DNA from 3 places in the Enterobacter hormaechei subsp. xiangfangensis genome. Region 1 is predicted to be linked to each of the others. Evidence: riboswitches for the same ligand, from Rfam matches in the RefSeq annotation. Region 1 holds a riboswitch; each other region holds the start of a gene.
What was found. Region 1 has a riboswitch for thiamine pyrophosphate ahead of thiB (thiamine ABC transporter substrate binding subunit). Riboswitches for the same ligand answer to the same signal wherever they lie in the genome.
Positions count from the first base shown of each region.

Region 1 (9,575 bases):
AAAAGAATCCGGTCGCCAGCACAATGCCCGGCATCGCCAGGATCAGCATACCCGTCAGTTCCAGCGCGTGTCCGGCTTTACGGGCATGACGCGCGTGCAGTTCGCGGCTGCTCCAGAGCAGCATCATGGTCAGGATCACGCACAGTAGCCCGGCAGCCAGCGCGATGCGCAATGAGGTCCACGTTGCTTGCCACAGGACAGGCTGTTGCAGTACCGACAACACATTGCGATTCAGGCCATCAACAATAACGGCCAGCAGCGGGGGCAGCAGAAGCAGGAGTGCCAATGCGATTAGCATAAAATCCGCGACGCGGCTGTGCAGGCTGTCCTGCGGATCGCGCCAGCCTGTCAGGTTATTGCTACCTGTGGGGATCGCTTTACTTAGCCGCTGGCTGAGTAACACCAGCGCCAGGCAGCAGACCATCTGCACGATCGCCAGCAGCGCGGCGCGGCCCGGATCGTAGTCGTAACTTAAGGCCTGATAGATCGCCAGCTCAATGGTGGTGGCCTGCGGCCCGCCGCCGAGAGAAAGTACGGTCGCGAAGCTGGCGAAGCAGAGCATAAAGATTAGCGCGGCAACCGGAGCAATCTGGCGTCGCAGCCACGGCCATTCGACAAAGCGGAAGAACGACCAGCCGCGCATGCCAAGCTGGGCGGCAATCTGACGCTGCTCACCGGGAATGTTTTCCAGCGCCTGTAAAAAGAGGCGCGTCGCCATCGGCATATTGAAAAAAATATGCGCCAGCAGAATGCCTTTCAGGCCGTAAGGGGAGAAGGTCCATTCCAGACCAAGCAGGTTGAAGAGGGATGCCAGCCAGCCCTGCCGACCGTAGACGCTCAGAATGCCGAACACCGCCACCAGCACGGGCAGGATCAGCGTCATCGCGCACAGCCGCAGCAGGGCAAGCCTGCCGGGGAAACGTCTGCGATAGAGGGCGCGTGCAAGGAAAATGGCCGGGATCGCCGACAGCAGCGCGGAGAGAAACGCCTGCCAGAAGGAGAAGCGGATGACGTGCCAGAGATAGCTGTCGTGCCAGAGGGCGAGCAGATCGCTCTCTGGCGCGTTAAACCACAGCGCAAGGAATGCACCCAGGCTGACGACGACCATCAGTACGGCGGCGAGCAGCCCGGGAACTAACCAGCCGGGGATCAGCGGCTGACGGCGCGTTGCCATTCACTAATCCATGCGGCGCGCTGGGCGGCAACCTGCTGCGGCGTAAATTCCAGTGAGGTTTGCGGCTTGTTTAGCTGCTCAAAGCCTGCCGGCAGCGCAACGTCAGTGACCGGGTACATCCAGTTGCCGGTCGGAATAGCGTTCTGAAATGCCGGGGAGATCATAAATTCCAGGAATTTTTCGGCAAGCTCCGGCTGTTTGCTCGCGGCGGTGCGGGCGGCCACTTCCACCTGCAAATAATGCCCTTCAGCAAAGTTCGCGGCGGCGTAGTTGTCTTTCTTCTCGGCGATAATGTGGTAGGCCGGAGAGGTAGTGTAGCTCAGCACCAGGTCGCTTTCGCCTTTCAGGAACAGGCCATAGGCTTCGCTCCAGCCTTTGGTGACGGTAACGGTTTTCGCGGCCAGCTTCTGCCACGCTTCCGGCGTTTTATCCCCGTAAACTTTTTGCATCCACAGCAGCAGCCCCAGACCCGGCGTGCTGGTACGCGGATCTTCGTAAATCACGCGCCATTTCTGGTCACTTTCGACCAGCTCTTTCAGGCTTTTGGGCGGATTCTTCAGCTTGTTTTTATCGTAGACAAACGCAAAGTAACCGTAATCAAAGGGAACGAAGGTGTCGTTTTTCCAGCCGCCCGGTACGTTAACGGCATCTGCCGCCACGCCGCTTTTGGCGAACAGTCTGGTTTGGGTGGCGGCTTCCAGCAGGTTGTTATCCAGCCCGAGCACCACGTCGGCTTTGCTGTTTTTGCCTTCCATGCGCAGCCGGTTAAGCAGCGAGACGCCATCTTCCAGCGCCACGAATTTCAGCTCGCAGTTGCAGTCCGCTTCAAAGGCTTTTTTTACCACCGGGCCAGGGCCCCAGTCGGCGGAGAAGGAGTCGTAGGTGTAGACCGTCAGAACAGGCTTAGCAAAAACAGGCAGCGCAAACAGCGCCAGCAGAGGAAGAACGTTTTTTAACACTTTGCACCTCAGGGTTGAGTGGCAAAGGATTTTGAGAGACAGCCTCAAATCCCTTCGCCGGCGTTATCCGGATCAGGTTCGACGGGTATTATCTCAGCGCACATCTGTGATGCAGCACCCCGTTGAGAACGGCGCTATTGTAATGATTTGGTGAATATTACGAAAGCGTTATGGCTCCGGCGGCGCAAACCAGGCGGATTTAAAATCAAACCAGCCCAGGGTGTTCATCCGCAGGCCGCGCATGCTGCGCTGGCCCTGGATCAGCAGCCAGTGGTGAATCAACGGTACGATCGTCTGCCCGGCCAGTAATTCCTGACACCAGGCGGCCAGATCCATTTCTCCTGCCCGCCACCGTGCGGCGTCCTGCTGCCAGTCCCGGTTGATACAGTGCTGAATCAGGGGCACTTCGTACAGGTGAGAAAAGAGCGAGAAATCAAGCGGCAGCGTAAAGTTTGCGCTGTTGAGCCAGATATCGCTGATGACGTCTCCGCGATGCCATTCATCATAATCGACTTCCTGTATCGCCAGCGTCACGCCTTCGGCTGCCAGCAGCGTGCTCATGATCCTTGCGATAAACCTGTGCTCAATGTGATCGCGATAGTAGCTGAGGGTGATGGTCTCCAGTCCGGCAGGTTTTTCACTGCGCACTGGCTGCGCATGGTGCCAGCGCGGAAGCAGGCCATAGGCCGGGAACCACCAGGTCTGGTATTGCTCCTCTGCGTGATAAATCAGGTTAGCAGGGGCAAGAATATGGCTTATCCACCTGCGTACGTCGTGGTTTGCCCCGCGATGGCTGCGGCTATCAAAGAGCAGGTAGTAGCAGCCCTCCTCCAGGCGGCTTTCGAACGCCTTTTCACCGGCTGTTGGCCCTTCCAGGGTCAGGCCTGCGCTCAGCTCTTCGTTGAGATCCGGTAACACCCAGACGTTCACTTCGTCGATCAACGCCCTGTAGCCAAAGTAATCATCAAAGGCGCGGATCTTCAGCTGATTACTGTTGTTTCGTGTAACGGAGTAGGGGCCCGTACCAATCGGCTGGCTGGAAAAATTGTTCAGGGAGCGCCACTCGGCAGGCAGGATCATTGAGGGGACGTAGCCCAGAAGCCACGGAAGCCATTTGTCCGGCTGCGATAGCTCAATATCCAGCGTCCAGGCCGTTGGGGAGTGGATCCGCGAGATATGCGAATAGAGCGGCAGCGTGCGGGCTCGCTCTAAGGAATCGATAACGTCGCGCATCTCCAGCTCGCGTCCATGGTGGAAATGAATGCCGGGGCGTAAGAAAAAGCGCCAGTGGCGCGGGGAAAGCTGTTGCCAGTGGTGCGCGATATCCGCCTCCAGTTCCCCGTTTTCCTCATTTATTCGCGTCAGGCCGCTGAAGATTTGTCGGGCCATGTGGGTTTCAGAACGCCGTAACGCCGTGCCGGGCAACAGATTTTTCATCGGACGGTAGTAGAGCACCCGCAGAATGTGTCGGCCCTGACGAAAACTGCGTCCGAGATGGGAGACCAGCATTTGGCGCACGGCGGCCTTGTCGCCCACCAGCTGGACCAGCTGATCGATACGGTCCTGCTCGAGCAGGTCTTCTGCACGCTGCTGCTGCAATGCCAGCCCGGTGTAGAGAAAGGTCAGCCGCGAGCGTTTCCCGCGTCCCGCCTCCGCTTCCCAGCTTAACCACCCCTGCTGCTGCATGGTATTGAGCAGCGTGCGCATATGGCGGCGGGAACAGCTAAGCAGGTCAGCCAACTCGTTGAGCGTGGTTTCCTGCGATTGCCCCTCACAGCACTGCCAGAGGCGGATAAATTGTTGTTGCAGACGACCAGAAGGCATAAAAGGGGAACTCCTGACAAAAAATCAGCAATTTATTAATCCCTATATTAAGCCAATAATCCTTATCGATGAAGCGAGGAGGTAAATTATGAAGAGGTCTACCGCACGTCAGTTTTATCAGCACTATTTTTCAGCGACAAAGGGAGTGTCCTGGCTGGCCCGCCAGTGCGCAGAGCAGCGGCTGAGAATACTGGAAGATCTGATGCAGTGGGACGTTACGAAACCGACCTCTTCTCGCTAACTCGCCTCGATCATGTGTGACTGAGTATTGGTGCTAATCACCCGCCAGCAAAATGTTTTTTGCTGGCTTTTTTCGTTTACTATTTCACCCAATTTCGATTCGCTTTCATAAGGACTTGCGCATGCTCTGGTTGATGACGATGGGGCGACGCCTGAATGGCGTGTACGCCGCTTTTATGCTGGTGGCCTTCATGATGGGCGTAGCCGGCGCGCTACAGGCGCCGACGCTGAGCCTGTTTCTCAGCCGCGAGGTGGGGGCGCAGCCGTTTTGGGTGGGCCTGTTCTACACCGTCAACGCCATTGCCGGGATCCTCGTCAGCCTGTGGCTGGCGAAACGATCCGACAGCCAGGGCGATCGCCGCAAGCTGATCCTCTTTTGTTGCGCAATGGCCGTGGGCAACGCGCTGCTGTTTGCCTTCAACCGCCATTACCTGACGCTCATTACCTGCGGCGTGCTGCTGGCCTCTCTGGCGAACACCGCCATGCCGCAGCTCTTCGCCCTGGCACGGGAGTACGCCGACAACTCGGCGAGGGAAGTGGTGATGTTCAGCTCGGTGATGCGTGCGCAGCTCTCGCTGGCGTGGGTCATTGGTCCCCCGCTGGCGTTCATGCTGGCGCTGAACTACGGCTTCACCACCATGTTTTCCATCGCGGCGGGGATTTTTGTCATCAGCCTGGCGCTGATAGCCTTTGCGCTGCCATCGGTGGCGCGCGTAGAGCAGGTGACGGACAAGCCCATCACGCAGGTGAGCGGCTGGCAGGATAAAAACGTCCGCATGTTGTTTATCGCCTCCACGCTGATGTGGACCTGCAACACCATGTACATTATCGATATGCCGCTGTGGATCAGCAGCGATCTGGGACTGCCCGACAAGCTCGCGGGGATCCTGATGGGCACCGCTGCCGGGCTGGAGATCCCGGCGATGATTCTGGCGGGTTACTACGTCAAACGTTTCGGAAAGCGTCGGATGATGGTCGTCGCCGTGGCGGCTGGGGTGGTGTTCTACGCGGGGCTGATCCTGTTCCATTCGCGTGAAGCTTTGCTGACGTTACAGCTGTTTAACGCGGTATTTATCGGCATCGTTGCCGGGATCGGCATGCTCTGGTTCCAGGATCTTATGCCCGGACGCGCAGGCTCTGCGACCACGCTTTTTACCAACAGCATTTCGACCGGAGTGATCCTGGCGGGGGTGATTCAGGGGGCGCTGGCGCAAAGTTACGGGCATGGCTCAGTTTACTGGGTGATTGCCGCGATTTCGGTGGTTACGCTTGGGCTGACTTGCCGGGTTAAGGATGTCTGATTTTGGAAGGCGGCTTTACGAAACAAATCAATGGCCCGCTTTTTGCGGGCCATTGTCTTTAGCCCATAAACGCAGGCTGTTTTTTCTCGTACGCGGAGATGGCGTCTTCGTGCTGGAGAGTTAAACCAATGCTGTCCAGACCGTTCAGCATGCAGTGGCGACGGAACGCATCAATGCTGAAGCTGTAGGTTTTATCCCCGGCTTTCACCACTTCCCCTTCCAGATCCACTTCAAACGAAATCCCCGGGTTTGCCTGCACCAGCGCAAACAGTTCATCGACCTGTTCGTCACTCAGCGTCACCGGCAGCAGCTGGTTGTTAAAGCTGTTGCCGTAGAAGATATCCGCGAAGCTTGGGGCGATAACCACCTTAAAGCCGTAGTCGGTCAATGCCCATGGCGCATGTTCACGCGACGATCCACAGCCAAAGTTTTCCCGCGCCAGCAAAATGGAGGCGCCTTTGTATTCCGGAAAGTTCAGGACGAATTCCGGGTTTGGCACTTCGCCTTTATCGTCGAGGAAGCGCCAGTCGTTGAACAGATGCGCACCAAAACCCGTGCGCGTCACTTTCTGCAAAAACTGCTTAGGAATGATAGCGTCAGTATCGACGTTAGCGGCATCCAGCGGGACAACACGGCCCGTATGTTGGGTAAATTTCTCTGCCATGATTGTCTCCTTATTTCAGGCTGCGAATATCGGCGAAATGACCGGTGACTGCCGCAGCGGCGGCCATTGCCGGGCTGACCAGGTGGGTGCGCCCACCGCGGCCCTGACGGCCTTCAAAGTTACGGTTGCTGGTGGAGGCACATCGCTCGCCCGGATTCAGGCGGTCGTTGTTCATCGCCAGACACATGGAGCAGCCGGGCAGGCGCCATTCGAAGCCTGCTTCGATAAAGATCTTATCCAGACCCTCCGCTTCCGCCTGGGCTTTCACCGGACCGGAGCCCGGCACAACCAGCGCCTGCACGCCCGGCGCCACTTTGCGGCCTTTAGCAATTTCTGCCGCAGCGCGTAAATCTTCAATACGGGAGTTGGTACAGGAGCCGATGAACACTTTATCAATGCTCACGTCGGTCAGCGGTACGCCGGGTTTCAGCCCCATATAGGCCAGCGCCTTTTCCGCACTGGCGCGCTCGACCGGATCGGCGAAGGAAGCCGGGTCAGGAATGCTGTCGTTGACAGAAATCACCTGGCCCGGGTTGGTGCCCCAGGTGACCTGCGGGGCGATCTCTTCCGCCTGTAACGTCACAACGGTATCAAAAATTGCCCCCTCGTCCGTTTTCAGGGTTTTCCAGTACGCTACCGCGTCGTCAAAATTCTGACCTTTCGGCGCATGCAGACGCCCCTTCACATAGTTGAAGGTGGTTTCGTCTGGGGCCACCAGTCCTGCTTTGGCGCCCATCTCAATGGCCATGTTGCAGAGGGTCATACGACCTTCCATGCTCAGCGCCTGGATAGCATCTCCGCAGAACTCAACGACGTGACCGGTGCCGCCTGCACTGCCGGTTTTGCCGATAATCGCCAGCACGATATCTTTCGCGGTGATACCCGGCGCGGCTTTCCCCTTCACTTCAATCTTCATGGTTTTGGCGCGGCCCTGCTTCAGGGTCTGCGTCGCCAGAACGTGTTCAACTTCAGAGGTCCCAATCCCGAACGCCAGCGCGCCAAATGCGCCGTGGGTTGCGGTATGGGAGTCGCCGCAGACGATGGTCATGCCTGGCAGGGTAATCCCCTGCTCAGGCCCCATTACGTGGACGATACCCTGATAGGGGTGGTTCAGATCGTACAGCTCCACGCCAAACTCGTTACAGTTCTTGATCAGCTCCTGCATCTGAATACGCGCCATCTCGCCAGATGCATTGATGTCTTTGGTCTGGGTGGAAACGTTGTGATCCATCGTGGCAAAGGTTTTACCCGGCTGACGCACCGGGCGCTTGTGCGCGCGCAGGCCGTCAAATGCCTGAGGAGAGGTCACTTCATGTACCAGATGACGGTCGATGTACAACAGTGGGGTTTCGTTTGGTGCTTCGTAGACCACGTGCGCATCAAACAACTTCTCATATAACGTCTTAGCCATGATTACACCCCTTCAGCGACATAGTGGGCAATGATGTCGCCCATTTCATCGGTACTGACTGCCGCCGTGCCGCGTGCTAAATCGCCGGTACGGACGCCTTCTTCTAACGCCCGGTTAATGGCGTTTTCAATTGCGGTTGCTGCATCGCCTGCATCCAGGCTATAGCGCAGCAGCAGAGCCAGGGAGAGGATCTGCGCAATCGGGTTGGCGATGTTTTTGCCTGCGATATCCGGCGCGGAGCCGCCCGCCGGTTCGTACAGGCCAAAGCCTTCTTCGTTCAGGCTGGCCGAGGGCAGCATACCCATGGAGCCGGTGATCATGGCGCATTCATCCGAGAGAATATCGCCGAACAGGTTGGAGCACAGCAGCACGTCAAACTGAGACGGATCTTTGATCAGCTGCATCGTTGCGTTGTCGATATACATATGCGACAGCGCAACGTCCGGGTACTGCTTAGCGACTTCAGTGACGATTTCGCGCCACAAAATAGACGACTGGAGCACGTTTGCTTTATCAATAGAGGTCACTTTACGGCGGCGTTTGCGCGCTGACTCAAACGCGATATGGGCGATACGTTCGATTTCAAAACGGTGATAGACCTCGGTATCAAACGCTTTCTCATGCTGACCGCTGCCTTCGCGACCTTTTGGCTGACCGAAGTAGATGCCGCCGGTCAACTCACGCACGCACAGGATGTCGAAACCGTTGGCCGCGATATCCGCGCGCAGCGGGCAAAACTCTTCCAGCCCCGGGTACAGTTTCGCCGGACGCAGGTTGCTGAACAGTTTGAAGTGCTTACGCAACGGCAGCAGCGCACCGCGCTCTGGCTGCTCTGCTGGCGGCAGGTGTTCCCATTTTGGGCCGCCCACGGAGCCAAAAAGAACGGCATCGGCATTTTCGCAGCCTTCTACAGTCCCTTTCGGCAGGGGAGTACCGTGATTATCAATCGCAATACCGCCCACGTCGTAGTGGCTGGTGGTAATTTTCATCGCAAAACGCGAACGAACAGCTTCCAGTACTTTCAGCGCCTGTGCCATCACTTCCGGGCCAATACCGTCACCCGGCAACACAGCAATATGGTAATTCTTCGACATCACACGGTTTCCTTGTTGTTCTCTTTATTCTGAGCTTTGCGTTGCAACTCTTTTTCGACTTCGGCGGCGCGCCAGATGTTGTTCAGGACATGCACCATCGCTTTCGCGGAGGATTCGACGATATCTGTCGCCAGACCCACACCGTGGAAGCGGCGACCGTTGTAGTTGACGACGATATCAACCTGGCCCAGGGCGTCTTTACCGTGCCCTTTTGCCGTCAGGTCGTATTTCACCAGCTCTACGTCGTACTCAGTGACGCGGTTAATCGCCTGGTAAATGGCATCCACAGGGCCGTTACCGTTGGCGGCTTCCGCTTTAATTTCATCGCCGCAGGCCAGCTTGACGGAGGCGGTAGCGATATCGCTTGAGCCTGACTGAACGGTGAAGTAGTCCAGACGGAAGTGTTCTGGCTCTTCCTGCTGTTTATTGATGAATGCCAGTGCTTCCAGGTCGTAATCGAAGACCTGGCCTTTCTTGTCAGCCAGCTTCAGGAATGCGTCGTACAGCTGATCCATGTTGTAATCGCTGTCCTTATAACCCATCTCTTCCATACGGTGTTTTACCGCCGCGCGGCCAGAGCGCGAGGTCAGGTTCAACTGAACCTGGTTCAGACCGATGGATTCCGGAGTCATGATTTCGTAGTTTTCACGGTTCTTTAGCACGCCATCCTGGTGAATACCGGAGGAGTGGGCGAACGCGCCAGCCCCAACAATCGCCTTGTTCGCCGGGATCGGCATGTTGCAAATCTGGCTCACGGTCTGGCTGGTGCGCCAGATTTCGTTGTGATTGATGCGAGTGTGCACGTTCATAATGTCTTTGCGCACCTTGATCGCCATGATCACTTCTTCCAGCGAGCAGTTGCCGGCACGTTCACCAATGCCGTTCATTGCCCCTTCTACCTGACGCGC
Region 1 covers NZ_CP017183.1:734,798-744,372, forward strand. Annotated here, with positions in the region: gene thiP (thiamine/thiamine pyrophosphate ABC transporter permease ThiP) at 1-1,174, opposite strand, end outside; gene thiB (thiamine ABC transporter substrate binding subunit) at 1,150-2,133, opposite strand; TPP riboswitch at 2,165-2,265, opposite strand; gene sgrR (HTH-type transcriptional regulator SgrR) at 2,302-3,957, opposite strand; gene sgrT (glucose uptake inhibitor SgrT) at 4,046-4,198, shown strand; gene BFV63_RS03550 (sugar efflux transporter) at 4,320-5,498, shown strand; gene leuD (3-isopropylmalate dehydratase small subunit) at 5,557-6,162, opposite strand; gene leuC (3-isopropylmalate dehydratase large subunit) at 6,173-7,573, opposite strand; gene leuB (3-isopropylmalate dehydrogenase) at 7,576-8,667, opposite strand; gene leuA (2-isopropylmalate synthase) at 8,667-9,575, opposite strand, start outside.

Region 2 (9,575 bases), 2.3 Mb from region 1:
ACCTCTTTGCTGGGGCTGGGATTTTTCTTTCTGAACATTATGTGGATGAATTCATCGATTTTTTACCGCTCCATTGCGCTAACGCTACATAATCGGGTCTGGCGTAAGCAGCTCAAAATCGAGGCAAGGCCAATGTCACACCTCAAACGTTGACCACAATAGTCAATTGAGCGGCAGTAGTATGCACTGTAAGCGCTACGGGGTTCTTTAGTCGATTTCAAAGCCCTTACGCGGGCTTATTTTTTGCCTTTCATCCTGTTCTTACCCGCTTTTTCCCTCTCTGGGATACACTCTTTCTATAGCTAAAAAAGGGAGCAACCCGGATGGCAACCTATCCAGACAGTTTATTAATTCTTAACGGCAAGAGTGCAGGCAACGATCTGCTGCGCCAGGCGATTACCGAATTGCGTGAAGATGGCGCGCGCATTCACGTGCGGGTGACCTTTGAAAAAGGCGATGCGGCGCGCTATATCGATGAAGGTATCAGGTTAGGCGCTGAGACCATCATTTCCGGCGGCGGCGACGGAACGATCAACGAGATCGCCGGTGCGCTCATTGACCTCAACGCCGCAGCTCGCCCGGCGATGGGGATTTTACCGCTCGGTACCGCCAACGATTTTGCCACCAGCGCCGGTATTCCGGAGGATGTAGGCAAAGCACTGCAACTGGCTATCCTCGGGAAAGCGACCGCCGTCGATATTGCGCAGGTGAATGAAAAAACCTGCTTTATCAATATGGCGACGGGCGGTTTCGGCACCCGCATTACCAGCGAAACGCCGGAAAAACTGAAGGCCGCGCTGGGCGGCGTTTCGTATCTCATCCATGGCCTAATGCGCATGGACACCCTCAAGCCCGACAGCTGTGAAATTCACGGTGAGAACTTCCACTGGCAGGGCGACGCGCTGGTGATTGGTATCGGCAACGGGCGGCAGGCGGGGGGCGGTCAGCAGCTTTGCCCGGAAGCATTGATCAACGACGGTCAATTACAGCTGCGTATTTTTACCGGCGACGGGCTGCTGCCTGCGCTGTTTACGACGCTGACGCAGCCAGAGGAGAGCCCCAATATCATCGACGGGAAATCCGCGTGGTTTGAAGTGATCGCCCCACACGGCATGACCTTTAACCTCGACGGAGAGCCGCTCAGCGGCGAGCGATTCCGCATTGAGGTCTTGCCCGGGGCGTTGCAGTGCCGTTTGCCGCCGGACTGTGTGCTGTTGCGCTGATTTTTTACAGCGTGCGCGATAATGCCCTCTCCCCACAGGGCTGAGGGTTCCCCAGTAATTTGAAATCAAAAGCGATAACGTTGCCTCAGAATAACTGAGGGCTTTCAGCGATGCCTCGGTCCGGCTGTAAATCGCTGAGGCGTTTCCTGTAGGCCGGGGCGAGGCGCAGGGATGCGCCGAGAGGGCGGGCTGTACAGGGATGTTACTTCCGCCCGTCCCCGATAAGCCGGAAGGAATAAGCCGAAGGGACCGCGAAGCGGCGATTTACCGCCGGGAGCCCGGGTCGCCAGGGTGGTGGCGACTGAGCCCCCCTCTCCTCAAGGGAGAGGGGGCCGTTTGTGCAGGCATTATTTTGTGAGGAACCCTCAGCCCACGGGGGAGAGGGATACGGTGGCGTCAGGCAATCGTGACTTTACTGTCCAGATAGACATCCTGAACCGCATTAATCAGCTTCACGCCGTCGGCCATGGATTTTTTAAACGCCTTACGGCCCAGGATCAGCCCCATACCGCCCGCACGTTTGTTAATGACCGCCGTGCGCACCGCGTCGGTCAGGTCGGTTTCACCGCCTGCCGCACCGCCGGAGTTAATCAGCCCGGCGCGGCCCATGTAGCAGTTCGCCAGCTGGTAGCGCACCAGATCGATCGGGTTGTCGCTGGTCAGCTTGCTGTACACGCGGTCGTCGGTATAGCCAAAGTTCACCGCTTTATAGCCGCCGTTATTCTCGGCCATTTTCTGCTTCACGATGTCCGCGCCGATGGTTGCCGCCAGGTGGTTTGCCTGACCGGTCAGATCCGCTGATACGTGGTAATCCACGCCGTCTTTCTTGAATGACGCGTTACGCAGATAGGCCCACAGCACGGTTACCATGCCCAGCTCGTGGGCACGCTCGAACGCCGCGGAGATTTCTTCAATCTGACGTCGCGACTGTTCAGAGCCGAAATAGATGGTTGCCCCGACCGCCACCGCGCCCATGTTGAACGCCTGCTCGACGCTGGCGTACAGCGTCTGGTCATATTCGGTTGGGTAGCTCAGGGTTTCGTTGTGGTTCAGCTTGACGAGGAACGGAATGCGGTGAGCATAGCGGCGAGAAACGGAGGCCAGCACGCCATACGTCGATGCCACACAGTTACACCCTGCTTCAATCGCCAGCTCGACAATGTTTTTCGGGTCAAAGTAGAGCGGGTTAGCAGCAAACGACGCTCCCGCCGAGTGCTCTACGCCCTGGTCAACGGGCAGAATGGAGAGATAGCCGGTCCCGCCCAGACGGCCGGTATTGTAAAGCGTCTGCATGTTTCGCAGTACGGCAGGCGGACGGTTGTTGTCAACCATGACCCGGTCTACGTAATCATGGCCAGGCAGATAAAGCTGGTCGGCTGGAATGGTCATACAACGATGCTGTAAAAGGCTGTCGGCGTCTTTGCCAAGCAGCTGCGCAATATCAGTCATAGTGATGCTCCCGTAAGTCCGACATGATGTCGGAGCGTGTGATCCAAGCCCACGTTTTTGCAGGCAGAGTAAGCCTGGTACCGACTTAACCTATTTTCCACCATTTGCAACTTTTTTAAGCACAATCTGCTGGCTCGTTTCGTGTACAACATTTTTGTTACACTGATCAAACAATCGCCTTAAAGGTATTTAAAAGGTATTATCACATGGTATGTTACATGCGTACCTCTGACATGCAGGATTAAAAAATGAAAACGAAAGTCCAACTGTCATTCATGATGTTCGTTGAATGGTTTATCTGGGGCGCATGGTTTGTGCCGCTGTGGCTGTGGCTGAGTAAGAGCGGGTTTACCGCCGGGGAAATTGGCTGGTCGTATGCCTGTACCGCGATTGCCGCGATCCTCTCTCCTATCTTGGTCGGCTCGCTGACGGACCGTTTCTTCGCCGCCCAGAAAGTGCTGGCCGTGCTGATGTTCGCTGGCGCGATTCTGATGTATTTCGCAGCACAGCAAACCCAGTTCAGCACCTTCTTCCCGCTGCTGCTGGCCTACTCCCTGACCTATATGCCGACCATCGCGCTGACCAACAGCATCGCCTTCGCAAACGTCGATGACGTAGAGGCTGATTTCCCGCGCATCCGCGTGATGGGCACCATCGGCTGGATTGCCTCCGGCCTGGCGTGCGGCTTCCTGCCGCAGATGATGGGCTATAGCGACATCTCTGACACCAATATTCCGCTGCTGATGACCGCTGCCAGCTCCCTTCTGCTTGGCGTCTTCGCGCTGTTCCTGCCGAATACCCCGCCGAAGAGTACCGGCAAGCTGGATTTCAAAGTGATGCTGGGGCTGGATGCGCTGATCCTGTTGCGCGATAAAAACTTCCTGGTGTTCTTCTTCTGCTCGTTCCTGTTCGCCATGCCGCTGGCCTTCTACTACATCTTTGCCAACGGCTATCTCACCGAAGTGGGGATGAAAAACGCCACCGGCTGGATGACCCTCGGCCAGTTCTCTGAAATCTTCTTCATGCTCGCTCTGCCGTTCTTTACCAAACGCTTTGGTATTAAGAAGGTCTTGCTGCTGGGTCTGATCACCGCCGCCATTCGCTACGGTTTCTTTGTTTACGGCGGCGCCGAGCAATACTTCACCTACGCCCTGCTGTTCCTCGGCATTCTGCTGCACGGCGTAAGCTATGACTTCTATTACGTCACCGCGTACATCTACGTGGATAAAAAAGCGCCCGTGCATATGCGCAACGCGGCGCAGGGCTTGATCACGCTGTGCTGTCAGGGCTTTGGTAGCCTGCTAGGTTACCGTCTCGGCGGCGTGATGATGGAAAAAATGTTCGCATATAAAGAGCCGGTGAATGGGCTGACCTTCAACTGGGCCGGAATGTGGACGTTTGGTGCAATCATGATTGTGGTGATTGCCGTGCTGTTTATGCTGTTTTTCCGCGAATCGGATAAAGAGATCACCGCAATTGAGGTGGTTGATGGCGATACCGCGCTGACACTAGGGGAAGTTAAATGAAACAAGACCGTATTCTCGGTGCTCTTTACGGGCAGGCGTTAGGGGATGCGATGGGGATGCCGTCGGAGCTGTGGCCGCGCAAGCGGGTGAAAGCGCACTTCGGCTGGATCGACCGTTTCTTACCCGGCCCGGCTGAGAATAATGCCGCCTGTTACTTTAAGCAGGCCGAATTTACGGATGATACGTCAATGGCGCTGTGCCTGGCCGACGCGATTATCGAATGCGACGGGGAAATTAACCCTGACGTTATCGGTAAGCATATTCTGGACTGGGCGCTGGATTTTGACGCGTTCAATAAGAATGTGCTCGGCCCGACCTCCAAAATTGCCCTGAACGCCATCCGTGACGGCAAGCCGGTGAGCCAGCTGGAGAACAACGGCGTCACCAACGGTGCGGCGATGCGCGCCTCCCCGCTGGGATGCCTGCTGCCGGCCACGCGTCTGGCGCACTTTGTGGAACAGGTTGCGTTAGCCTCCAGCCCGACCCATAAATCGGATCTCGCCATCGCCGGTGCGGTGGTGATCGCCTGGGCGGTTTCACGCGCTATCGACGGCGAGCGCTGGCATCACATCGCCGATGCCCTGCCGGGTATTGCCCGTGCGGCGCAGGAGGCGAACACGACCACCTTCAGCGCATCGCTTTCCGCTCGTATTGAGCTGGCCCTGAAAACCGTGCGCGAAGCCAACGGTACCGAGTCCGCCAGCGAGCAGATCTATCAGCTTATTGGCGCGGGCACGAGCACCCTTGAGTCCGTTCCGGCGGCGATTGCGATGGTCGAACTCGCGGGCACCGATCCGAACCGCTGCGCGGTGTTATGCGCCAACCTGGGCGGTGATACTGACACTATCGGCGCGATGGCAACGGCCATCTGCGGTGCGCTGCACGGTGTACAGGCCATTGATCCGGCACTCAAAAACGAACTTGATGCCGTAAACCGGCTCGATTTCGGCCACTACTGTGAAAAACTGCTGCACTTCCGGGAGCACAGGGAGGGCGTATGAGTGCTTTTGCCCGCCGTCTCGAAACCCTTCACGCCACGCGTCCCGTAACGGTGCTCGGCGCGGCGGTCATCGACGTGATTGCCGACGCCTACGCCCTGCCCTGGCGCGGGTGTGATATCGAACTGAAGCAACAGGGAGTGAATATTGGCGGCTGCGCGCTGAATATCGCCATCGCTCTAAAGCGGCTCGGCATTGCTGCGCAAAACGCGCTTCCTGTCGGCCACGGCGTGTGGGCCGATATTATCCGTAACGCCATGGCGAAGCAGGATCTGCACAGCGCCGTGGAAGCGGAAACGGGTGATAACGGCTGGTGCCTGGCGCTGGTGGAGCCTGACGGTGAACGGACCTTTATGTCGTTCAGCGGCGTGGAGAATCAGTGGCAGCAGCGCTGGCTGGACGGGTTAAGCGTGCCGGCAGGGAGCCTGATCTCTTTGTCCGGCTACCAGCTGGCGTCCCCCAGCGGTGAGCTGCTGACGGCCTGGCTGGAAAGTCTTCAGGATGCGACGCTCTTTATCGATTTCGGTCCGCGCATCGCGGATATTCCCGACCCGCTGATGGCAAGGATTATGGCCTGCAAACCGATTGTCTCGCTTAATCGTCAGGAGGCGGAACTTGCCGCAGAATGGCTTGGCGTAAGCGTGGAAGAGCTCGGCACACGGTGGCAGCAGAGGTTTGGCGCTGCGCTGATCGTACGCCATGATAAAGACGGGGCGGTCTGGTATGACGGTGACGCTTCCGGACACGTTCCGGCGTTTCCTGCTACCGTGGTCGATACCATCGGCGCGGGTGACAGCCATGCGGGAGGTACCCTTGCCGGTCTGGCCGCGGGATGGTCACTGCCAGAGGCGGTGCAGCTTGGCAATGCCGTAGCCGCCTGGGTAGTCAGCCATCGCGGTGGCGACTGCGCCCCCACGCGCGAGGCCCTACTCCTCGCACACAAAGACGTATAGGTCGCTGCGGCAGTAGCTGATGCTGTACTCAATTGGCCGGTGCTGTTGATCGAGCGCGACTTGCTTGATCACCAGCACCGGTATCTTATCGTCCATCTTGATATGCGCCTGAAACTCGCTGTCCGGCATCCGGGCGCTGACGCGGGACCGGGTGCGCTGCGGAAAGATATTCTGGCTGCGGAAGTAATCATAAAGCGAGACGCCAATGTCGTCCGGGTTGGGAATTAATCCTACTGGTACCCAGGACTCCTCTATCGATACTGCATCGTCATCCACATAGCGGATGCGCTTAAGCAGAAATACATCACTGTCTGGCGCAAGGGAAAGGTGGCGGGCGATCTCCTCCGGACATTTCACGACGCGTTTATTAACCCACAGCGTGTTGGGCGTTTTGCCCCGCAGCACCACCTGCTGAGAAAACCCGCGCGCCTCTTTTAGCGAATATTCAAAGATATTGTTGATTTGCGTCCCGTATCCACGCGCGCGGGTGACGACGCCAGCCTCTTCCAGCGCCTGCATCGCTTTACGCACCGTAATGCGCGACACACCGGCAAGCTGGCTCAGATCGCGCTCGCCAGGCAAAATATTACCGTGCGCGAGCACGCCGCTGCGTACCGCGTTTTTAACCGTTTCGGCAAATTTCAGATACAGCGGCGTGTTGTCCGGTGCGGCAATTCGTTCCTTGAGTTGAGCAATTAACCGGGTATGCGCTTGTTCCATCTCTGTTTTTCTCTGGCATAAGGTTTTATGCCAGTATACGGCTTACCACCATGCATGAAAATGGTGAACCGGCCCAATACCGTGACCCACTTCCAGAGAATCGGCTTTTGCCAGCGCGTCCGAGAGCCAGATCTTCGCCTCCTGTACCGTATCCGCCCAGTTCGCGTTTCGGGGACGCAGCGCCGCCAGCGCCGCCGAGAGCGTACAGCCCGTGCCGTGGGTGTTTTTGGTCCGTACGCGCGGGGCGGTGAAACGTTGCGCGCCATCGTGGGTGAAGAGCCAGTCCGGGCTTTCTGCATCATCGAGATGACCGCCTTTCATCAGTACCGCGCGACACCCCATCGCCAGCAGCGCATTGCCCTGCTCTTTCATTTCACGTTCGTTTTGCGCGTGTGGCGCATCCAGCAGCGCGGCGGCCTCAGGCAGGTTTGGCGTGATCAGCGCCACCTGCGGCAGCAGCTTTTTACGCAGGGTGTCGACGGCCGAGGCGGAGAGCAGCGGATCGCCGCTTTTGGCCAGCATCACGGTATCGAGCACCACGTTTTTTATCTGATAACGTTTGAGACGTTCCGCGACCGCTTCAACAATGTCCGCCTCTGCGAGCATGCCAATTTTGGTGGTGTCGATACGTACATCGCTGAATACCGAATCCAGCTGTGCGGCGACAAAATCCGGCTCAATGCGATACACCGACTGTACACCGCGCGTGTTTTGCGCCACCAGCGCGGTGATAACCGAGCATCCATAAGCGCCGAGCGCAGAGAAGGTTTTCAGGTCTGCCTGGATCCCCGCTCCGCCGCTGGGATCGGTTCCCGCAATAGTCAGGGCATTTATGCGTGTCATACCTGTTCCTCCAGCGCGTAAAGCGCGTCCAGAAACGCGGAGGAAAAGCTGCCGGGCCCCCGGCTTTGAGTCAGGGCAACTGACCCTGCGCGCTTCATAAAGCCGCAGGCAGCCGTCGCGTTATCAAGCCTGTCGCCAGGCAGCGAGCAGCAGGCGGCGACGACCGCCGAGAGCGCACAGCCAGTTCCTACCACGCGGGTCATCAGCAGGTCGCCGCCCGCGACCGTACGGGTTCGCTGACCATCAGTGATGTGATCCACTTCTCCTGTGACGACCACAACGGCATGGGTCTGACGGGCGAGCGTCTGCGCAGCGGTCAACGCGCTCGCTGCCGTATCGGTGGAATCAACCCCGCGCCCGCCCGCACTCATTCCGGCAAGGGCGAGGATTTCGGAGGCGTTTCCACGAATGGCCGCAGGTTTAAGGGATAATATTTGCTGGCAAAAACGGGTGCGGAACGCCAGCGCGCCAACCGCAACCGGATCCAGAACCCAGGGTGTGCCCGCGGCTACAGCGCTCTCAATAGCCCGACGCATCGACTGGGCGCGCGGTGCGGTGAGTGTACCCACGTTGATGAGCAGAGCATCGGCAAGCGCGGCAAACTGTTCCGCTTCCTCGGCTTCGATCACCATTGCCGGGGAAGCGCCCAGCGCGAGCAGCACGTTGGCGGTGAAGGTCTGCACGACATCGTTGGTCATACAGTGCGTGAGCGGGGAACGGGTTCGGAATTGATGTAAAACGTGTGAGTCGAGCAGGTCAGGCTGCATGGTTTCGCTCCTGCCGTGCGTGAAGAAGCGATGACCGGGTAGGCATCTGACTTCCCTACGCTGGCATTATCCAGATCAGGTAATACGGGTATTTCTCAGCCTTCACAAAGAAGGGCACCCCGAGTCAAATAAAACAAAATCAAAAGCTTGCGATTAACGTCCCGTTAATCCCTGTTCTGGATCATGCCAGCGGGAAGCCAAAGACTCAACCCTAAAAAATCCTCTGTGTCCCAGTTTGTGTCTCACGTTGTGACCCACAGATAAATGGCAGGCACAAAAAAAAACCGCCCATAAGGCGGCTTAAGTAAATTATTCAGTCGTGAAGATTTAAATGAAATTTATTTTCTGCATACGCTTTCTTCATGCAGTCGAAGTGCTTTTGCCAATTCCAATTGGAATGCAAAGGAAAGACGGGAACGGCTGATCTTGATACCGTCAATAATGATGTATGTAGGGTAAACAGTGACCATGCGGCCCAAGTATTGGAAGTGTTTAGGGTGGTTTGCTTTATCGTTATTCATTGTGTGCCATCCGTCTGGGTGGGGGGTAATCCCGGCAACGGATGATTGATCTAAAATCGATCAAAATCAATAACTTAACAGATCACCAAATCCAGGGGGTGTACATTGGCAAGCCTCCCTCAGCCTAACCTATACACGAACAGAAAATAGGGGCGGATTCCTTCCAGTTGGGTGGGAAAATATCCGGGAGTTTGGATATTGTTGCTAGGCCCCTCGATCTGAGGCCCCGGGTGATGAGAGTATTTTCGCCAAATATCTGGGGGCACTCCCTACCGGATGGCCTGCATTCTGGTCAAACATTGTCCAACCTTCCGCTCTTACAGTGCGCTCGCTCAGATATCCCTTTATTCTCAATTACTTAATAACAACACAATACCATTCTGTCCTTTTACCCTATGGACCAGTGGCCCCGCCGGGCCACCCTGGAGGCGTCCGCCTCCCCTGTGCGCCTGTGGCGCGTTATTTTGTGGCAAGCAATACAAACCCACAGGGTTAAGAGTTGTAGCGCCACAGGCGCATACAGAAAGCGGGTCTACAGAGGCCCTCTGAGGGGCGAAGGCTTTCGCCCCGGTTGG
Region 2 covers NZ_CP017183.1:3,015,938-3,025,512, forward strand. Annotated here, with positions in the region: gene BFV63_RS14445 (hypothetical protein) at 1-153, shown strand, start outside; gene yegS (lipid kinase YegS) at 324-1,223, shown strand; gene fbaB (class I fructose-bisphosphate aldolase) at 1,620-2,672, opposite strand; gene BFV63_RS14460 (nucleoside permease) at 2,921-4,198, shown strand; gene BFV63_RS14465 (ADP-ribosylglycohydrolase family protein) at 4,195-5,199, shown strand; gene BFV63_RS14470 (PfkB family carbohydrate kinase) at 5,196-6,149, shown strand; gene BFV63_RS14475 (GntR family transcriptional regulator) at 6,123-6,869, opposite strand; gene thiD (bifunctional hydroxymethylpyrimidine kinase/phosphomethylpyrimidine kinase) at 6,912-7,712, opposite strand; gene thiM (hydroxyethylthiazole kinase) at 7,709-8,479, opposite strand; TPP riboswitch at 8,515-8,611, opposite strand.
Region 2: another riboswitch for thiamine pyrophosphate. It lies ahead of thiM (hydroxyethylthiazole kinase); the one in region 1 lies ahead of thiB (thiamine ABC transporter substrate binding subunit).

Region 3 (9,575 bases), 470 kb from region 1:
CAGGGAGAGTAATTTCCCCTCACCCTAACCCTCTCCCTCAAGGGAGAGGGGACTTAAATCAAAAACTCTTTTCTGTCGGCTGCCAGGTGCAGAAATCTTCATTCGCCACCAGCAACAGCTGAGAGCCTTCCGGCGCTTCCAGCCATGCCACACTCACCTCCACAGATGAATGCCGCTGACGACGCTGAATGTGTTCGGTTGCCCAGGATTCAAGCTCAGGCTTCACCGTCTGCCCTTCGCAGGTGGTCACCGTGCCGTCGGCATGCCAGCGCCCCTGACGCAGCACCACGCGGCCCTGACGCAGTGCATCGCTGGTCTGGCGAAGTTGTTCAGCACGGTAGCGGTAGAGGGCGACCTGATCGCTGGAAAGCTGCTGTTTCAGTCCACTGACCTCATGCTGCATAAAGCTCAGCTCGCCGTGGTCGTCGAAACGCACCTTCACGTGTTCGGGAGTCTTACTGTAGATATTCAGTTCAATGAGCGACAGGGCATCGCCCTGCCAGCGGTATTCTGCGGTCGAGGTATTGCCGTTATGCCATGGGCTGAACGCGGTGAGCATATGGACTTCATCGCTGGAATCTTTGCGCCAGATCCTGACCGCACCCTGGTTGTCAGCGTAGCCGCTGGCGGTAAACGGGGGGAGTGAGGAATCATGGCTACAGGCAGAGAGCAACAGTACGCCTGCCAGCGCGAGCGGTCCACGCCAGAATGACAAAAGGGGCGTTGCCGCCCCTTCGTTAAAACTGTTCACTGCCACGCGTCTTACTTAACTGCGTCTTTCAGTGCTTTACCAGAAACAAATGCCGGCACGTTAGCTGCGGCGATTTTGATTTCTTTACCGGTCTGCGGGTTGCGGCCAGTACGCTCAGCGCGGTGGTTCACTTTGAAGGTACCGAAACCAACCAGTTGTACAGCATCGCCTTCTTTCAGAGACTCAGTAATAGCAGCCAGGGTAGATTCCAGAGCAGCTTTAGCCTGCACTTTAGACAGATCAGCCTTGTCCGCAATTACATCAATCAGTTGAGTCTTGTTCATAAGTTATCCTTTCAATGTGTTTATCGCTTGCTAAGCATCGAGTGCGACGAAAATGCCAAAAAAGCACTCTCCTGCATACACGCACCGATAGCCACTTTTTTTCGCCCCCCAAATGTAGACCAGACGGGGGGCGAAAGGGAAGAGTCGAGGAGCGACAAAACAGGCGTTAAATCACGTTTTGTTGTCTCATTGGTTAAAAATTATACCAATATTGCTCTCGCCGGCCTCGCGCAGGTCCGCGCGCAGCCCTTTGATCAGCTCAATATCACGCTCTTCACACTCTGCCAGCAGGCGGAAAATCTCCCACTGAATGTCCCATTCCTGTTCTACCGCCGGGTTAGCACGCAGCTCTTCGTCGGTCATTTCACGGCCTTCCTGGGTCATTTCCAGCATCGCAACGGTGGTAATGGATGCCTTACTGACTTCAATGGCGTGTTCCAGGGTTTCACCGCTCAGACGGGAGTGGATCAGCTCGCTCAACGCCACACAGGCATCAATGGCCGGGTAGACGCCATACAGGTCGAAATCATCCGCAGCCGGAATAGCCTCTTCCAGCTTTTCGAGCTGAGAGTCAAAATTCACCTTCGCGTCTTTGACCGTCAGCGTCTCCCAGATTAAATCCAGAATACGACGATAAATCTGGCCTTCGCCAAACGCTGTCTGCTTGCAGAACGCGGCATAGTTGGGATACATGCGCTCGCACAGGCAAGCCATAAACGTCACGTGCTGCCAGCTTTCCAGCTTTTCAAGGCGCAGATGAATCGGGTTTTGTAACATGATGATGTCTCGAATCGAAAATTAGCCGCAGTTTACCTGAATCACGGCTGAATTTCCTGCCAACGAATGAATGCCGGACGTGAAGAGGCCACGGCGTCAGCCCAGCGGGTTGGCTCCGGTAAACGGTAGCCCTTCATACAGCGTTGCACCCACGCCAGGGCGCTGTCCATGCTCACCCGATGCCCGGTTGCGATAAACAGCGGGTTGCAGCGCGCTTTACTGCGCCAGACCCACGCCAGCTGCTCGCCTTTATGAATAAGCGGCGCCAGCGCGCCCGGTTCGGCAGAGAGCGGCTCAAACGCGCCGCACAGGCGTTTTTTCGCCACGCCGATGGTCGGCACGTCCACCAGCAGACCAAAGTGGCTGGCGACGCCTAAGCGACGCGGATGGGAGATACCATGCCCATCAACAAACAGCAGGTCAGGTTTTTGCGAGAGTTGTTCCCAAGCGGCCAGCAGCGCGGGATATTCGCGGAAGGAGAGAAAGCCGGGGATATAGGGCATGGTGGTGGCGATACGCGCCACCTTGTACTCCACCAGCTCCAGCGACGGGTATTTCAGCACCACCATCGCCGCTCGCGTCACTTCACCGCCCTGCTCAAACCCGACGTCCGCCCCGCCAATGTACCGCGGAGGGTCCGTATCCAGACGATCCTCACGGATCACCGATGAAGCCAGTTCGATTTGCTGAGCGCGTAGCGACGCGAGATCCATAACCACTCCTTACTTATGATACTGGGCAGAAAGCCGATGCACCGCCTCCACAAATACGCCTGCGTGTTCAGGCGGCACATCCTGATGAATGCCGTGGCCGAGGTTAAAGACGTGGCCTTCACCCTGGCCGAAACCAGACAGTATAGTCGACACTTCCTCTTCGATACGGGCAGGCTGTGCATAGAGCATGGACGGGTCCATGTTGCCCTGAAGCGCCACTTTGTCCCCCACGCGACGGCGCGCATCGGCAATATCGGTGGTCCAGTCGAGGCCCAGCGCGTCGCAGCCGGTGGCCGCCATCGCTTCCAGCCACTGGCCGCCGCCTTTGGTAAACAGCGTCACCGGCACGCGACGGCCTTCGTTTTCACGCAGCAGGCCATCGACAATTTTGTGCATGTAGTACAGGGAGAACTGCTGATAATCACGTCCGGTCAGCACGCCGCCCCAGGTGTCGAAAATCATCACCGACTGCGCACCTGCTTTAATCTGCGCGTTGAGGTAGAGCGTGACGCTCTTCGCGAGCTTGTCGAGCAGCGCATGCAGGGCCAGCGGCTCGGCGTACATCATCTTTTTGATGACGGTAAAGGCTTTGCTGCTGCCGCCTTCCACCATGTAGGTGGCCAGCGTCCACGGACTACCGGAGAAGCCAATCAGCGGCACATCGCCTTTGAGCTCGCGGCGAATGGTGCGCACGGCGTTCATCACATAGCTCAGCTCGCCTTCCGGATCGGGGATCGGCAACTTATCAACGTCGGCTTTGCTTTTGATCGGAGAGGTAAAGCGCGGGCCCTCGCCGGTTTCGAAATAGAGCCCAAGGCCCATCGCATCCGGAATGGTGAGAATGTCCGAAAAAAGAATGGCGGCATCGAGCGGGAAGCGGCGCAGCGGCTGGAGCGTCACCTCACAGGCCAGCTCGGCGTTTTTGCACAGCGACATAAAATCGCCCGCCTGCGCACGCGTGGCTTTGTACTCTGGCAGATAGCGTCCCGCCTGGCGCATCATCCACACCGGGGTGACATCAACGGGCTGGCGCAGCAGCGCACGCAGATAACGATCGTTCTTCAGTTCGGTCATTTTGCAGTTCCTTATTGCGTCAGTCCGTCAGTGTAACACTACTCATACTCGGCCCGACACATTGCCACGGTATCTTCTATCAGGCGACGCGCCACCGTTCCCGGCGGGGGCAGCAGCGGTAAATCGTCGTAGCGATACCAGTTCGCCTCCAGCAGCTCTTTCTTATCGATAACAATCTCGCCGCTGTCGTATTCCGCCATAAACGCGGTCATCAGGGACATCGGGAACGGCCACGGCTGCGACGTCACATAGCGCAGGTTTTTCACCTTAATGCCGCTCTCCTCCATCACCTCGCGCGCCACCGCCTGTTCCAGCGTTTCGCCGACTTCCACGAACCCGGCGAGGACAGTATGAATGCCGTTGCGATGACGGGTATGCTGCGCCAGCAGGATGGAATCATCACGGCGGATGGCGACAATGATGCACGGTGCGATTTGCGGATAGTAGCGTTCACGGCAGTGGCCGCAAAGCATTGCCCACTCGGTTTTGCTCGGGTGCATGGTGTGGCCGCAGTAGCCGCAGTATTTGTGCGAGCGGTAAAACTCCGCCAGCTGCACGCCGCGCCCCGCCAGCTGGAACAGGCCGACATCCCGATCCAACACCTGACGAACGGATCCCATATCCTGACGACGAGCCTGTAGGATCAACCATACCGGATCGCCCTGCCACTCGCCGATCCGCAGCGCAGGTTGGCCGACGAGATCGAAGATTTCTGCCGCACCGTAGGGTATCTCCCCACCGGGCAGCCACAACTTTTGCTCGTGACTGACGATCCACCAACCCAGATCTGATTTTTCAATAATACGATCCATATCTATTGCACTACCTTCGCTTCACTGACATGTTGTTAGCATTGTGGTTACATTTTGGATAAGCAGATCCCATTCTAAACCTTATGGAGTCGACCATGTTAAACCAGCTGGAAAGCCTGACTGAGCGCGTTGGAGGAAGTAACACCCTGGTGGATCGCTGGCTACATGTGCGCAAGCATCTCCTTGTGGCGTATTACAATCTGGTCGGTCTTAAGCCTGGCAAAGAATCCTTTATGCGGCTGAACGAAAAAGCGCTGGATGATTTTTGTCAGAGCCTTGTCGACTACCTCTCCGACGGCCATTTCAACCTTTATGAACGCATTATCCGCGAAATGGAAGGGACAACGCCGTATTTAGCGGCCAGTAAACTCTGTCCGCTGCTGGAAGCCAACACCCAGCGGATCATGGACTACTACGATTCCGCGCTGGAGAACGCTATCGATCACGATAACTATCTTGAGTTTCAGCAGGCGCTTTCCGACCTTGGCGAAGCGCTGGAAGAGCGATTCACGCTGGAAGACAAGCTCATCGCCCTCGTGCTGGACAACAACCTGAATATCAGCACCAGCGATAACGTTGCGCGCCCTGCTTGAGTTCTTAATCGTTAACGAGTAATTTACAACCATTCGCCCCTCTGCGGAGGGGGATTTTTCTTGTCGGAGTGCCCAGTGTGAAAGCACGGGCTGAGACCGTTAATTCGGGATCCGCGGAACCTGATCAGGTTAATACCTGCGAAGGGAACAAGAGTCACACTGCTGTTGTATCGCCCCTGAGGCGATCTTCTCTTGCTTCATCCGTCGTCTGACAAGCCATGTCCTTCACTTTTGGAATGAGCTATGTCTACTGCAAAACTGACCCGCCGCGAACAGCGCGAACACGCACAACGCTTCATCGACACCCTGGAAGGCACCGCTTTCCCGAACTCGAAACGCATCTACATTTCCGGCTCACAGGCTGATATCCGCGTCCCGATGCGCGAAATCCAGCTCAGCCCGACGCTTATCGGCGGCAGCAAAGACAACCCGCAGTTTGAAGACAACGAAGCCGTGCCGGTGTATGACACCTCGGGCCCGTACGGCGATCCTGATGTTGCTATCAACGTCCAGCAGGGTCTGGCAAAGCTGCGCCAGCCGTGGATAGAGGCGCGTAACGACTGCGAAGAACTGAGCGTGCGCAGCTCTGCGTACACCAAAGAACGCCTGGCCGACGACGGTCTGGACGCGCTGCGCTTTACCGGCCTGCTGACGCCGAAACGCGCTAAAGCGGGCAAATGCGTAACCCAGCTGCACTACGCGCGCCAGGGTATCGTCACGCCGGAGATGGAGTTCATCGCCATCCGCGAAAACATGGGCCGCGAGCGCATCCGCAGCGAAGTGCTGCGCCACCAGCATCCGGGTGAAGGGTTTGGCGCTCGCCTGCCGGAGAACATCACGCCGGAATTTGTGCGTGATGAAGTGGCCGCCGGGCGCGCCATTATCCCCGCCAACATCAACCACCCGGAATCCGAGCCGATGATTATCGGCCGCAACTTCCTGGTGAAGGTCAACGCCAACATCGGCAACTCAGCGGTGACGTCATCCATCGAAGAAGAGGTGGAAAAGCTGGTCTGGTCGACGCGCTGGGGCGCGGATACGGTGATGGACCTTTCCACCGGCCGCTATATTCACGAAACCCGCGAATGGATCCTGCGTAACAGCCCGGTGCCGATTGGCACCGTCCCGATTTATCAGGCGCTGGAGAAGGTCAACGGCATCGCCGAAAACCTCACCTGGGAAGCGTTCCGCGACACGCTGCTGGAGCAGGCGGAACAGGGCGTGGACTACTTCACCATCCACGCGGGCGTGCTGCTGCGCTACGTGCCGATGACGGCGAAACGTCTGACCGGTATCGTCTCACGCGGCGGTTCGATTATGGCGAAATGGTGCCTTTCCCATCATCAGGAAAACTTCCTCTACGAACACTTCCGCGAAATCTGCGAAATTTGCGCCGCGTACGACGTCTCCCTGTCGCTGGGCGACGGCCTGCGTCCTGGCTCCATCCGCGATGCTAACGACGAGGCGCAGTTTGCCGAGCTGCACACGCTGGGCGAGCTGACCAAAATCGCCTGGGAGTACGACGTGCAGGTGATGATTGAAGGCCCGGGCCATGTGCCGATGCAGATGATCCGTCGCAACATGACCGAAGAGCTGGAGCACTGCCACGAAGCACCGTTCTACACGCTGGGGCCACTGACAACTGACATCGCGCCGGGCTATGACCACTTCACGTCAGGCATTGGGGCGGCGATGATCGGCTGGTTCGGCTGCGCCATGCTCTGCTACGTGACACCGAAAGAGCACCTCGGCCTGCCAAACAAAGAGGACGTGAAGCAGGGACTGATTACCTACAAGATTGCCGCCCACGCGGCGGATCTGGCGAAAGGCCATCCGGGCGCGCAAATTCGCGACAACGCCATGTCCAAAGCGCGCTTTGAATTCCGCTGGGAAGACCAGTTTAACCTGGCCCTCGATCCGTTCACCGCCCGCGCCTACCACGACGAAACCCTGCCGCAGGAATCGGGCAAAGTCGCGCACTTCTGCTCCATGTGCGGACCAAAATTCTGCTCGATGAAAATCAGCCAGGAAGTACGCGATTACGCCGCCGCGCAGACCATTGAAGTCGGCATGGCGGACATGTCGGAAACCTTCCGCGCGAAAGGCGGCGAAATCTACCTCAAAAAAGAGGAGGCATAATGTACCAGCCTGATTTCCCCCCTGTCCCCTTCCGCTTAGGGCTTTACCCGGTGGTGGACAGCGTGGCGTGGATAGCGCGCCTGCTGGAGGCAGGCGTTCGCACGATCCAGCTACGCATTAAGGATAAACGCGATGAAGAGGTGGAGGCCGACGTGATCGCCGCTATCGCGCTGGGACGTCGCTACCACGCCCGCCTGTTTATCAACGACTACTGGCGGCTGGCGGTTAAACACCAGGCGTACGGCGTGCATCTGGGACAGGAAGATCTGGAAACGACCGATCTCAACGCGATCCGTGACGTCGGTCTGCGGCTGGGCGTTTCTACCCATGACGATATGGAGATCGACGTGGCGCTGGCAGCCCGCCCCTCTTACATCGCGCTCGGTCACGTTTTCCCGACGCAAACCAAACAGATGCCGTCCGCTCCACAGGGCTTGACGCAGCTGGCGGCCCACGTTAAGCGCCTTGCCGATTACCCCACCGTTGCCATCGGCGGGATCAGCCTTGAACGCGCGCCCGCCGTGCTGGAAACCGGCGTCGGCAGTATCGCCGTCGTCAGCGCTATCACCCAGGCCGCAGACTGGCAGGCCGCCACCGCACGGCTTTTACAACTGGCAGGAGCAGGCGATGAAAGATCGTGATTTTATGCGCTACAGCCGCCAGATCCTGCTGGAGGATATCGCCATTGACGGGCAGCAAAAGCTGCTCGCCAGCCGGGTACTGATTGTCGGTCTGGGTGGATTAGGCGCCCCCGCCGCGCTGTATCTGGCTGGCGCGGGCGTGGGCACGCTGGTGCTGGCCGATGACGATGAGGTACATCTCAGCAATCTGCAACGGCAAATCCTCTTCACGACAGAAGATATCAACCAGCCTAAAGCGCACGTTACGCGCCAGCGGCTGAACCAGCTTAACCCCGATATCGAACTGGTCGCGCTCCAGACGCGGCTGAGCGGGGAAGATCTGCAACGCGAAGTGGCCCTTGCCGACGTGGTGCTGGACTGTACGGACAATATGGCGACGCGTCAGGCCATCAACGCGGTCTGTGTTGCGCAGAACACGCCGCTGATCACCGCCAGCGCGGTCGGTTTCGGCGGGCAAATAATGGTGCTTACGCCGCCGTGGGCACAGGGCTGCTACCGCTGCCTGTGGCCTGACGAGGCTGAACCGGAGCGTAACTGCCGCACGGCAGGCATTCTGGGCCCGGTGGTGGGCGTGATGGGTACTCTTCAGGCGCTGGAGGCCATCAAGTTGCTCAGCGGCATGGAGACAGAACGCAACACGCTGCGGCTGTTCGACGCCCGCTCCAGCGGATGGCGTCATCTGGTGTTAAACCGCGCCAGCCACTGCCCGGTATGCGGAGGCCGCAATGCGCATTCTGTTTAACGATGAGCCGATGACGTGCGACGACGATCTTACCGTTGCCGCCCTGCTCGACACGCTGCGCCAGCTGAAGCCGGGAACGGCGCTGGCGCTCAATCAACAGATCCTGCCGCGCGAACGGTGGGAACATCAGCAGGTCAATGAAGGCGACCAGATCCTGCTGTTTCAGGTTATCGCAGGGGGCTGAGATGTTACGTATTGCCGACAAAGTCTTTGATTCACATCTGTTTACCGGAACCGGAAAATTCGCCTCTCCGCAGCTGATGGTGGATGCCATTCGTGAGAGCGGCAGCCAGCTGGTGACACTGGCGATGAAGCGCGTGGATTTGCGTCAGCACAACGATGCCATACTTGCGCCATTACTGGAGGCAGGCGTGACGCTCTTACCGAATACCTCCGGTGCGAAAACGGCCGAGGAAGCAATTTTCGCTGCGCAACTGGCGCGGGAAGCGCTCGGCACCCGCTGGCTGAAGCTGGAAATTCATCCGGACGCCCGCTGGCTGTTGCCCGATCCGATCGAAACCCTGAAAGCGGCAGAGAAGCTGGTGCAGCAGGGATTTACCGTCCTGCCCTACTGCGGTGCCGACCCCGTGCTGTGCAAGCGTCTGGAAGAGGTCGGCTGCGCGGCCGTAATGCCGTTAGGGGCACCCATTGGCTCCAACCAGGGACTGGAGACCCGCGCGATGCTGGAGATCATCATCGAGCAGGCGACCGTGCCCGTGGTGGTGGATGCGGGCATCGGCGTACCCAGTCACGCCGCGCAGGCGCTGGAGATGGGGGCCGATGCGGTGCTGGTCAATACCGCGATTGCGGTGGCCGACGACCCGGTGATGATGGCGCGTGCGTTCCGCCTTGCCGTGGAGTCCGGTCTGCTGGCACGCCAGTCCGGCCCTGGCTCGCGCTGCGTTCAGGCGCAGGCCACCAGCCCGCTGACCGATTTTCTGGAGGCGCTCTGATGGCTACCTTTACCGATCGCTGGCGTCAGCTGAACTGGGACGATATTGCCTTACGCATCAACAGTAAAACCTCTGCGGACGTAGAGCGGGCATTAA
Region 3 covers NZ_CP017183.1:261,659-271,233, reverse strand. Annotated here, with positions in the region: gene purD (phosphoribosylamine--glycine ligase) at 1-12, shown strand, start outside; gene BFV63_RS01335 (DUF1481 domain-containing protein) at 59-751, opposite strand; gene hupA (nucleoid-associated protein HU-alpha) at 763-1,035, opposite strand; gene BFV63_RS01325 (YjaG family protein) at 1,222-1,812, opposite strand; gene nfi (deoxyribonuclease V) at 1,854-2,525, opposite strand; gene hemE (uroporphyrinogen decarboxylase) at 2,535-3,599, opposite strand; gene nudC (NAD(+) diphosphatase) at 3,638-4,411, opposite strand; gene BFV63_RS01305 (Rsd/AlgQ family anti-sigma factor) at 4,507-5,004, shown strand; TPP riboswitch at 5,059-5,168, shown strand; gene thiC (phosphomethylpyrimidine synthase ThiC) at 5,248-7,143, shown strand; gene thiE (thiamine phosphate synthase) at 7,143-7,784, shown strand; gene thiF (thiazole biosynthesis adenylyltransferase ThiF) at 7,771-8,526, shown strand; gene thiS (sulfur carrier protein ThiS) at 8,510-8,710, shown strand; gene thiG (thiazole synthase) at 8,712-9,479, shown strand; gene thiH (2-iminoacetate synthase ThiH) at 9,479-9,575, shown strand, end outside.
Region 3: another riboswitch for thiamine pyrophosphate. It lies ahead of thiC (phosphomethylpyrimidine synthase ThiC); the one in region 1 lies ahead of thiB (thiamine ABC transporter substrate binding subunit).